Regions from separate parts of the Providencia sp. Me31A genome, predicted to be linked through region 1. Evidence: predicted binding sites of a transcription regulator. Region 1 holds the regulator's gene; the other holds the start of a gene.
The links. Region 1 encodes CRP, which controls carbon source genes, mostly activating them, when cyclic AMP is high. Its sites were predicted from a motif close to ATGTGANNNNNNTCACAT; they were not measured.

Region 1 (5,658 bases):
GTACGGGTAAGCTGTTTTCTTATATGCATTACAATGTGACGCCTGATATTTTAACGACTGCAAAAGCGCTGGGTGGCGGTTTCCCTATCAGTGCCATGATCACGACAGATGAAATAGCTAAAACGATGGAAGTCGGTTCACATGGAACCACCTATGGCGGTAATCCATTAGCTTGTGCGGTAGGCAATGCGGCATTCGATATTATTAATACTGAGGAAGTGCTAATTGGTGTTGAAAAGCGTCGTGAGTTATTTATCGCTCATTTGAATAAGCTCAATGAAAAATACGGTATTTTTTCTGAGATTAGGGGAATGGGGCTACTAATTGGTGCAGAACTTGATAGTAAGTTACAAAATCGCTCAAAGGATATATTACAAGCGAGTGCGGCGGAAGGCTTGATGATGCTTAATGCCGGAACTAATGTATTGCGTTTCACGCCATCACTGATAATTTCCGAGGAAGAAATTAATAGCGGAATGGTGAAGTTCGAAAATGCCATTAAAACGCTATTAGCGTAATAAGATTAAATACCCAAAGAGAATTATCTCTTTGGGTTCTTCTTATTGTTATATATTTATTAATTTTTTATTTAGCTGCATTTTTTCTGATTGAATCCCCGCTTTCATTATCGGTAAGGAGATTATACTTTTTTGCTCATTATCATTACTGAAATCTAGTTGGTAGTATGTTTTATCGTCGTTGTTTTTCATTGAAATTAAGCCATTGCTATCTGTTGAAAAAATCTCGTTAATTGGTTCATCAAATAGAGAGTAATTATCGCTGAAGTTATCTTCATCATAATTAGAATATAGATCTTCCATGTCAGAATAGTGTTCATCAAAATAAATGTCATTATCTGAATGATGTTCATCATCTTGGTTATTGGTACTATTCGTGTCGAATGAGTTATTTTTAAAATTTTGTTGTGATACGTCCAGATGGACATTGTGTTTCTCTAACCCATTAATATAATTAGATAATAATTTTGTTATATCTTGCCCTTCAATCGAGCCTTTGGGGAAATTTTTTGGCGATATGGTTAAGATAACTTGAAAATTATCTAAGCTTATTATATAGCGATGTAATTGATTTTTATCATGGTTATCTGTTAGATAATTATTAATATTATTAAATACCGAAGAGAGTAATGCAGTTTTATTATCTCTTTGTGTTTTCTCTATTAATTGATTGTTGTTGTTATTATTTAAAGTCGAATTTTTCATCTGCCTTTTGAAATTATTCTCCTGTAATAGCTCTAAAAGTTCATTACTGAATGCCAGAGAAGGGGATGAACTTTTATTTAATGCATTGAAATTGTTAGAGCTTCTTGTTTTGGCATTTTTTTGAACAAGTGCGAGTGAATTATTTTGCTTTTTTTCTTCTACTAATAGATTTCTATTGTTGCTTGCTGTTTTACTTAAGACATATGAAGGCAATACAGAAGCAGTTTGAACATTTGCTGAATGTTCCTGTATTCTTTTCATTGTGGTTGCTGGTACATGCGTTGTCGTTCGTTGTTTTATATGAGTAGCTATTTTAGATGGAAATCTATCTTGAGTTTTGATTGGTAGTGATATTAGTTTTTCAAACTGTTGAATTTTTTCTTTCACATTGCTAGAGGTTTGGTTCCCCATCGACGAGGCAAAATGAGCTGGCTTTTTAGTGTGGAGGATTGGACTTTGTGCCAGCTCCTGTAGGTTTTTTTCAACGATGGTATTCCAAAGCGAGGAGAGTGTATTTTTAGTCTGTAAGGGTTTTTCGGTTAGCGTATCCTTATTAGTCTGAAGAGATATAAGTTTTTCAAAACGTATAACTTTTTCTTTCACATTACTTGAGGTATTGTTTTTCATCAATGGAGTAAAATGCGCTCGCTCATTAGAGTGAGGGGCTGGACTTTTTGCCAGTTCCTGTAGGTTTTTTTCAACGATGGTATCCCAAAGCGGGGAGAGTGTATTTTTAGTCGGAGAGCGACCTTCGGTTAGCATGCTCTTATTAACCTGATTTGCACCTTGTCGGGTTTGCATTGGTGATGAAGGGCTTACATCAACGTTATCTAAGTCTTGTTTTACCGCGATAGGCTGTTCTGATTTGGAGGCGATATTTTTTGTCATTGGAAAACGAAGTGTTGTTTGGCATGCTTTATTTGTTCTCCCCAAACAGCAATTTGAGTTGTTAATCAACGAATTTTTCGGCGATAAATTTATAATAGGTTTTTCAGTGTCAGCGCTATTTTTATCATAATTAATAATTATCTTTATATTTGGCATCGTATTTTCCATTGAATTCGTATTTTTAATATTTATTAAGTTTTGCACAATGCCATTTGCCTTTATTCTTATTTCTATCGAGTTGGTTTTATCGCAAGTCTCAATAGAACATGTTGGGTTAATATTTGATTTTTGAATACTATTCATAAATTAAAAATTCCTTAATCATTAATGAGTGGGATATTTTTAATCTTATATGAGGAAAAATTACTTAAATATAAAGAAACGAGGTTAGTATGTATTTACCTAATAATTCGAGTTGTATGCATACGAACGATAAAGATACTCTTGTGAACAGACACAAGTATGTGATTCGGCTAGTTGAGTGCAGTTAACACCCTGCAACTTGAGTATGACAAGTATAAAAGAATTGATCGTAATTTTAAAAATAGGTATGGCTGTTAGAGGCAAAAGATAACCCTGCATCAGTGGTAAATGATACAGGGTTATCTTAAGAGTTAGCGAGTACCGTAGACAACAATGGTTTTACCATGCGCAGAGATCAAATTTTGATCTTCAAGCATTTTCAAAATACGGCCGACAGTTTCACGAGAACAACCAACAATTTGGCCAATTTCCTGACGGGTGATCTTGATTTGCATCCCGTCTGGATGCGTCATAGCATCAGGTTGTTTCGCTAGATTCAATAGAGTTTGAGCAATACGACCAGTCACATCTAAGAAAGCGAGGTTACCCACTTTTTCTGATGTTGTCTGTAGGCGGCTGGCCATTTGCGCAGAAAGACGCATTAAAATGTCAGGGTTTACCTGAATCAATTGACGGAATTTTTTGTAAGAAATTTCTGCAACTTCGCAGGCGATTTTCGCTCTAACCCACGCAGTACGTTCTTGCCCTTCTTCAAATAAACCCAGTTCACCAATGAAATCCCCCTGATTTAGGTAGGAGAGGATCATTTCTTTGCCTTCTTCATCTTTAATTAAAACAGCCACTGATCCTTTAACAATATAGTAAAGGGTTTCTGCTTTCTCACCCTGATGGATCAGAGTGCTCTTGGATGGATACTTATGAATATGGCAGTGTGACAAAAACCATTCAAGAGTAGGGTCTGTTTGTGGCTTGCCGAGAACCATTAGCGTTATCCTCTGTATGTTATTGCAGCCATTCGGAAAAGCGTACCAGAAAGGCTGGCTTTAAAGTCACTAGCTTAGCATATTAATTTGCCTTATATACCCTAAATAATATGGAGAGCTAAATAACGTCAGCACTCTGGTTGGTTAGGGGAAAGCAAATTGATATCAACACTATAATATAATCAATAAAACGGTTGAGTTTTGATCTTAATCCTATCAACTAAGTATTGTTTGTAGCATATCCGATACAGAAAGTCTCCCCTGTATCGCTTCAGCAGAATAAAGCTGATATAACATTCATTATATCTATGGAACAATGTAGCCTTTAAACTGATTTCATTTCAAGGGGAATAAAAATGGAAGCGAGAGTTAAATGGGTCGAAGGACTTTCTTTTTTAGGTGAGTCTGCATCAGGGCATCAGGTGATGATGGATGGTAATGCAGGAGATAAAGCGCCAAGCCCAATGGAAATGGTATTAATGGCAGCAGGTGGTTGTAGTGCGATAGATGTGGTCTCTATTTTGCAAAAAGGCCGTAATGATATTTCGGATTGTGAAGTGAAATTAACATCGCAGCGTCGTGAAGAAGCCCCACGTTACTTTGTCAAAATTCATCTACATTTCATTGTAACAGGAAATGAGCTGACGGAAAAAGCAGTGGAACGTGCAGTTCAGCTATCTGCTGAAAAATATTGTTCAGTAGCATTGATGTTAGAAAAAACAGTCGAAGTAACGCATAGCTTCGAAATAAAAAATTAATTTAATTATTATAATATTTTTTTAATAATAAGATGCTTACCTTAATTAATGATAAGCATCTTATTAATTAGTGAAAAAACAACTTAATTATTTTTTTGCTTAATCAGTTTTTCAACCAATGGCGTCATGATAAGCTCCATTGCCAAGCCTAATTTGCCACCGGGTATGACAATTGTATTCATTGCCGAAATAAACGAGTCGGAAATCATTGAAAGTAAATAGGGAAAATCGATTTGCTCAAGGCCGCGAAACCGGATCACAATAAAACTTTCATCTTGTGACGGGATCGCTTTAGCAGAAAATGGGTTGGACGTGTCTACGGTTGGAACGCGCTGGAAATTAATATGCGTACGAGAGAACTGCGGGGTAATGTAATTAATATAATCCCCCATGGAGCGCACAACAGAGTCCATTACCGCTTCTCGGGAATGCCCGCGTTCTGTCGTATCACGGATCATTTTCTGAATCCATTCAAGGTTAACGATAGGAACAACCCCGACAAGTAAGTCAACATGTTGTGCAACATTATGCTCTGGTGTCACAATCCCGCCATGTAGACCTTCATAGAATAAGACATCGGTATCTTTAGGCAATGGCTCCCAAGGTGTAAAAGTCCCAGGTTGTAACCCGTAGGGAACGGCTTCGTCGTAGGTGTGTAAATATTTACGAGATTGCCCACAACCTGTTTTGGCATAGTCGATTAATGTTTGTTCTAACAACGCAAAGTCATTCGCTTCGGGGCCAAAATAGCTGATATGCCTGCCTTGTTCTCTTGCTTTACGAATGGCCATATCCATTTCAGGGCGAGTATAGCGATGAAAACTATCACCTTCTAATGTTGCGGGTTGAATGTTTAATTGATGGAAAACTTTACGAAATGCTTGGCTAGTTGAGGTTGTTCCGGCACCGCTGGAACCTGTGATGGCGATAATTGGATGCTTTTGGGACATAGCAAACTCCCTGTGTTGCGCTCATAGCCACCATTTCAATAAACAGCGAGCGAAGCGGATTAGCGGGTTTTAGGCATGAAATTAACGGATTCATGCAGTTCTGACCAGACTAACACAATTTCGCCAGAAACTAACTGCCGTTTCACATCGTTGACTTTATCTTGCAAGCTTTTTTCGTGAACCCCATAGTCCGTGCCTTCACGTAATACATAGCTTTCAATGAGGTTTTCCAATGTTTCTGGCGAAAGTTCACGCCAAGGGATAATCATTGTTTTTCCTGATTTAAATAAGGGGCTAACCATTGTGGTATGCGTGTTTCTAGCCACATTTGGGGTTTTCTCAATGTTCCCCCCACAAAGCCCACATGTCCACCATGCTCAGTCATTTGATATTCCACATTTTTAGGTAGGAATGATAAATCTGGAACCACTTCAGGTGCCATAAATGGGTCATCTTTGGCGTGAATGATTAAAGTTGGTTTAGTTATGTATGCCAACTTAGGTAATGCGCTGCATTTTTGATAATAATCGGTAGCGTCATCAAAGCCGTGAATACGAGCCGTGATCACATCGTCAAATTCACGAATGCGTTT
Region 2 (5,658 bases), on a different contig from region 1:
TTGTCGGCAACTTTATCGAAGTAGTGCCCACCAAGCCCATACACGGTGACTTTTTGAATATCACTAATATTGAAGTAGCTATGCAATGCTGCGGTCGTTTCGAAATCACCGTAGCTTTCTAATTCAAGTTCACAAGTTTCACCCAACTTCATGCGGAGTATTAGAGTAAACTCATGGGGCCACAACTTACGTGTGTAATCGGTATCAGTTAAAGTGAACGTTAAAATAACACCGTCATCGTGTTCATTATGCGCTGTGAATTGCCAAGGCAGAATACGAGCAAATCCATGACTTGGGCTAGCAACAGGACCAAACCATGGCCAACAGATAGGAACACCACCACGAATTGCGATACCGTCTTTGAATTCGCTTTCAGAACTTAGCCAAAGGCAGGGTTTCTGCCCAGTAGGCTGCCAATCAATCAGTTGAGCACCTTGTAAACTAACAGCGCCACGAACTTTAGGATGTGAAACGACAATCAAGGGTAATTCACCGAGTTGGCGTTGGGTGATATAAGCTGAAAGTTGTTTAATGACAGGTAAAGCAAAAATTTTGTCGTGCATGGTGGATGTATGCTCCTATTGACTCATTCACTTGTTGCCTAGCTGTAACTTGGGTGATTCAGAGTATCTATTCGACATAGATGATGAAGGCTCAGTGAATAGCATTTACTCTAATGTAAGTGATACTTATAGCGTATCGAATAATAGTATTAACGATAAGCGAAGAAAGTAAAAATATGAAGTGTTAATTGTTTATTCGATACGATACAAAAGAGCCGCCAATTGGCGGCTCAGTCAGACTGAATACTTAACAGCTCTTATTTAGAGATGTGAGCAATCAAATCTAATACTTTGTTTGAGTAACCCGTTTCATTGTCATACCAAGAAACGAGTTTAACAAAGTTGTCATTCAGCGCGATACCTGCTTTAGCGTCGAATACTGAAGTCAGTTTTTCACCGTTGAAGTCTGTTGATACAACATCATCTTCAGTATAACCCAGAACGCCTTTCAGCTCGCCTGCTGCAGCTTCTTTGATAGCTTCACAGATTTGCGCGTAAGTTGCTGGTTTTTCTAAACGAGCAGTTAAGTCAACAACTGAAACGTTAGGAGTAGGTACACGGAAAGACATACCAGTCAGTTTGCCGTTCAGTTCAGGAATAACTTTACCTACTGCTTTAGCAGCACCAGTTGAAGATGGGATGATGTTTTGAGCAGCACCACGACCACCACGCCAGTCTTTGTGAGATGGACCATCAACTGTTTTTTGTGTTGCAGTGGTTGCGTGAACAGTCGTCATTAGACCTTCCACGATACCAAATTTGTCGTTGATAACTTTAGCCAGTGGAGCCAAGCAGTTAGTTGTACAAGATGCGTTAGAAACGATTTCTTGACCTGCATAAGCCTTGTGGTTAACGCCCATAACGAACATTGGGGTGTCATCTTTAGAAGGACCAGTCAGAACGACTTTTTTAGCGCCTGCTTGGATGTGTTTACGTGCAGTTTCATCAGTTAAGAAGATACCTGTCGCTTCAGCAACAACGTCAACACCGACTTCGTTCCATTTCAGGTTTGCCGGATCTTTCTCTGCAGTTACACGGATTTTTTTGCCGTTTACAACTAGGTGACCATCTTTAACTTCAACAGTACCGTTGAAACGACCGTGAGTTGAGTCGTATTTCAGCATGTAAGCCATGTATTCTGCATCGAGCAGGTCGTTGATAGCAACGATTTCGATGTCAGAACGCTCTTGTGCAGCACGGAAAACGATACGGCCAATACGACCAAAACCATTAATACCTACTTTGATAGTCATAGTATTTCCACCAGCTATTTATTCGTGAATTAAGTTATAGTTAAAGTTACCAAAACCTTGCCAGCCGTCAAGCGGAATCGTGTCAATTATTGAAAAAAATCAATTCTGAGACCACTAACTGCTTATTTGTCAGCCATTTCAGCGGCAAATACAGCCGCACGTATTATCGGGATTGTGCAGCATAATGAAACCATCTATCAGTGATATATGTGATAGGGTTCACAAATCAAAACGGAAAGTAAGATGCTTCTTAGTTTAGAATAGTTTCACAGAAAATGTTGTTAATTTTTTGTTGATTGAAATTAAGCTAAGATAGTAATCAGTTATTCAGTTTATTTAAATACATGGGTAAATTATGTCCAGTAAAAACGAGCAACATGTTGATATCTATCAATTAAATGAAATGCAACGTTATGTTACGCAGCAAGCAGGGACTGAGCCGCCATTTAGTGGTAAATTATTGCATAACCGTAAAGAAGGTGTGTACGAATGTCTGTGTTGTGGGGCACCTTTATTTAACTCAGAGACAAAATTTGATGCAGGTTGTGGGTGGCCGAGCTTCTACGAGCCCGCGAATGTTGGTGCCATCAAATATATTGAAGATTTCTCTCATGGAATGCATCGTATTGAAGTGCGTTGTCAAAATTGCAATGCGCATTTAGGACATGTATTTCCAGATGGCCCTCAGCCAACAGGCCAACGTTATTGTATTAATTCAGCTTCATTAAGCTTTTTAGATAATGATAGCGGCGAAAAGGTACGTGGATAGTGAGCTGAAGGGTGCTGAAGTATTTATATAAACTAAGCTATATCGATTCAGCTCAAGCCTAAAAAATATAATAATGAAATTTGGGTGTAAATACCTTAAAGGAGCGTTAGTGTGAGCGTTGAAGTTAACCCTGAGCAGCTGGAGCAGCTACTCGCTATCATGACACCAGAAATCTATGAACGTTTGGTGACGGCTGTTGAGCTAGGAAAATGGCCGGATGGTGTTGCATTAACCGATGAACAAAAAGAACATAGTTTGCAGATGGTCATGTTGTGGCAATCACGCCATAATCATGACCCGGAACACATGACCGTTGGCACTAGTGGTGAAATCATCATGAAAAGTAAACAAGAACTTAAAACACAGTTTCAAGGCGAAATGTTAGCGACATTAAAGCCACAGCGTAGTGATGATTAATGGCAGACAAAAGAAATTTTGATGAGTTGTCCGTGGTATCATTAGTGTGACAGCGTCACAAAGACAAGTTTTCTTTAATAGCGGTAATTGGAACTGTAATTGGAGAAAACTTGTCGATAAAAAATATATCTTAGTATAAATTCGTGATTGTAATTAATTTCGCACCGTGTTCTTCCATTTCCTGTAATGCTTTTTGGCTATCATCTGGCGCTAAATTGACACCTCTACATCCTTCGGTTAACACATCCACGTGATAGCCTAATTTTAATGCATCTAATACGGTAAACTTTACGCAATAATCCGTGGCAATGCCCATAATGATTAAATGAGAAATTTGTTGTGCTTGTAACCATGTATGAAGGCGAGTTTGGCTAACTCTATCATTATCAAAAAAAGCGCTATAACTGTCTACTTGTGGATTTTCGCCTTTCGTGAAAAACTCGCTAATCGCTTGTTGATTTAAGGCTGGGTGAAATTGTGCTCCGTATTCCCCTTGTACACAATGGGTAGGCCACCAGACTTGCGTTACTCCATTAAGCTCACCAATATCACCGATTTGAGTGCCTGAATTGATTGCAAAGCTCAGGTGGTTTGCAGGATGCCAATCTTGACTTGCAATGATATCTATCTGTTTTTGCTTACAGATTTCAATGGCTTTATTTGCAATATCAATGACTAGCTCGCTTTCATTCACTGCTAATGCCCCCCCTGTACAGAAATCATTTTGTAAGTCGACTAACAATAAAGCTGTTTTCATGATGCCCTTAGTATTATTCATCTGAGTAGCTCAATTCACCACGTAAGTTATTTTGCATTAATTCGCGTATCAATGCAGGGGTATAGTTTTGACTAAGTAAATAATGCAGTTTACTTAGTGCTGCTTCAAATGTCATGTCATAGCCGCTGATCACTCCCGCTTCAGCAAGAGCATGTCCTGTCGCATATCCCTCCATATTGACACGGCCTGAAATACACTGTGTTAGGTTGACGACAATAATGCCTCTATTCGCCGCTTCACGGAGTATACGTAACAGCTCAGGCTGTTGGGGGGCATTGCCGACCCCATAGGAACGTAAGATCAACGCTTTGACAGGTTGCTGAAGAATATTACGCACAATTTCAATGGAGAGCCCTGGATAAAGTGTGACAACACCAATAGGTTGTGGCGTGATTTGATGCGTTTTAAATTCACCAACACCAACGGGGGCAGGACAGGTGCTAAATGAGCGAATGTGAATACCGGCTTCCATTAAAGGGGAGCAGTTAGGGGAGCTAAATGCATCAAAACCATCAGCATGGGCTTTGACTGTACGATTTCCTCGGTACAATTTATTGTTAAAAAATAAACCTACTTCATTAATTGGGTAATTTGCAGCTAAATAGAGCGCATTCAGTAGGTTAGTTTGCCCATCAGAGCGCAGCGCTTCCAACGGGATTTGTGACCCTGTCACTATTACGGGTTTTTTCAAGTTTTCAAACATGAAAGACAGTGCAGAAGCAGTAAAAGCCATTGTATCCGTACCATGTAAGATCACAAAGCCATCATACAGTGGGTAGTTTTCACGAATATCATCTGCAATTAGCTGCCAGTCTTCAGGGGTGATATTAGACGAATCAATTAACGGTTGATGTTCACGAATAGTAAATTCAGGCATTTCAGGGCGATGAAACTCGGGCATTTGGGCTAACTGTGCTTGTAAGTGACCTGAAACCGGTACATAGCCCTGTGGTGAATGACGCATGCCAATCGTTCCACCGGTGTAAACAACATAAATTGATTTCTTCTGCATCTTATTACCTAATTTATCCAACTTATCGAAGGAGAGTGATTATCAGGATTTTGACGTATTTATTAGCGTATTACTATCGTTAAATTGCAAGTAAGTAGATTGATGTGAGGTTATTGAATATTTTGATAGATAAATCCCCTTCAAAATATTGAAGGGGATGGGGGGATCAATTAATTTCCGCGCAATTTAAGCAAAACGCATAGCGGTTTTGCGGATCGTTCATTTTTAAGAAAAACTGTGCTTGCTGGCGAATATCAGTTGCGACTGCGGGTGGTAAAAATACTTGTAGCACATCTGGCATCGCAGCTTGAACGTTAGTGGTTAATTCAAGTAGTAATTGATCCATAAAGGTGAGCTCAGGCTTCATCCAATCTAACTTAACATCACTGAGCTTAGCCAACTCTGCGGCTTTATCTACTGCATTGTCAAAATCACCCAATTGGTCAACAAGGCCATTTTTGAGTGCGTCTTGTCCAATCCATACCCGGCCTTGGGCAATTTTATCAATCTCAGCGGGGGTTTTATGACGTGACTTGGCAACCAATCCAATAAAGGTTTCATAACCATTTTCAATGGTGATTTGCATCATATCAGCAAATTGTGGGTTAATGCCTTTGGTGATTGAAATATCGGCTAGTGGTGAAGTTGATACGCCATCAGTATAAACACCGATAGAGTCTAAGGATTTTTCAAAGGTATTGATAACACCAAAAATACCGATAGAGCCGGTTAATGTACTCGGGCTCGCAATAATATAATCAGCAGGTGTCGATATCCAATAACCGCCAGATGCGGCCATGCCCCCCATTGAAACAACGATGGGTTTACCTGCCGCACGAGCGGAGGCAAGCTCGCTACGGATTAAG

Region 2: msrB (peptide-methionine (R)-S-oxide reductase MsrB) is a predicted target of CRP. The motif match lies at 2,024-2,041, and genes of this name have one in related genera.

Annotation. Positions count from the first base shown of each region.
Region 1 covers NZ_JBKQGZ010000016.1:60,332-65,989, reverse strand. The annotation lists gene ACLPIE_RS14265 (aspartate aminotransferase family protein) at 1-518, shown strand, start outside; gene ACLPIE_RS14260 (hypothetical protein) at 567-2,414, opposite strand; gene crp (cAMP-activated global transcriptional regulator CRP) at 2,726-3,358, opposite strand; gene ACLPIE_RS14250 (OsmC family protein) at 3,715-4,116, shown strand; gene ACLPIE_RS14245 (phosphoribulokinase) at 4,200-5,066, opposite strand; gene ACLPIE_RS14240 (YheU family protein) at 5,126-5,335, opposite strand; gene ACLPIE_RS14235 (hydrolase) at 5,332-5,658, opposite strand, start outside.
Region 2 covers NZ_JBKQGZ010000003.1:7,865-13,522, forward strand. The annotation lists gene ACLPIE_RS02790 (D-hexose-6-phosphate mutarotase) at 1-563, opposite strand, end outside; gene gapA (glyceraldehyde-3-phosphate dehydrogenase) at 821-1,816, opposite strand; gene msrB (peptide-methionine (R)-S-oxide reductase MsrB) at 2,172-2,585, shown strand; gene ACLPIE_RS02805 (YeaC family protein) at 2,697-3,002, shown strand; gene pncA (bifunctional nicotinamidase/pyrazinamidase) at 3,133-3,759, opposite strand; gene ansA (asparaginase) at 3,773-4,792, opposite strand; gene sppA (signal peptide peptidase SppA) at 4,959-5,658, opposite strand, start outside.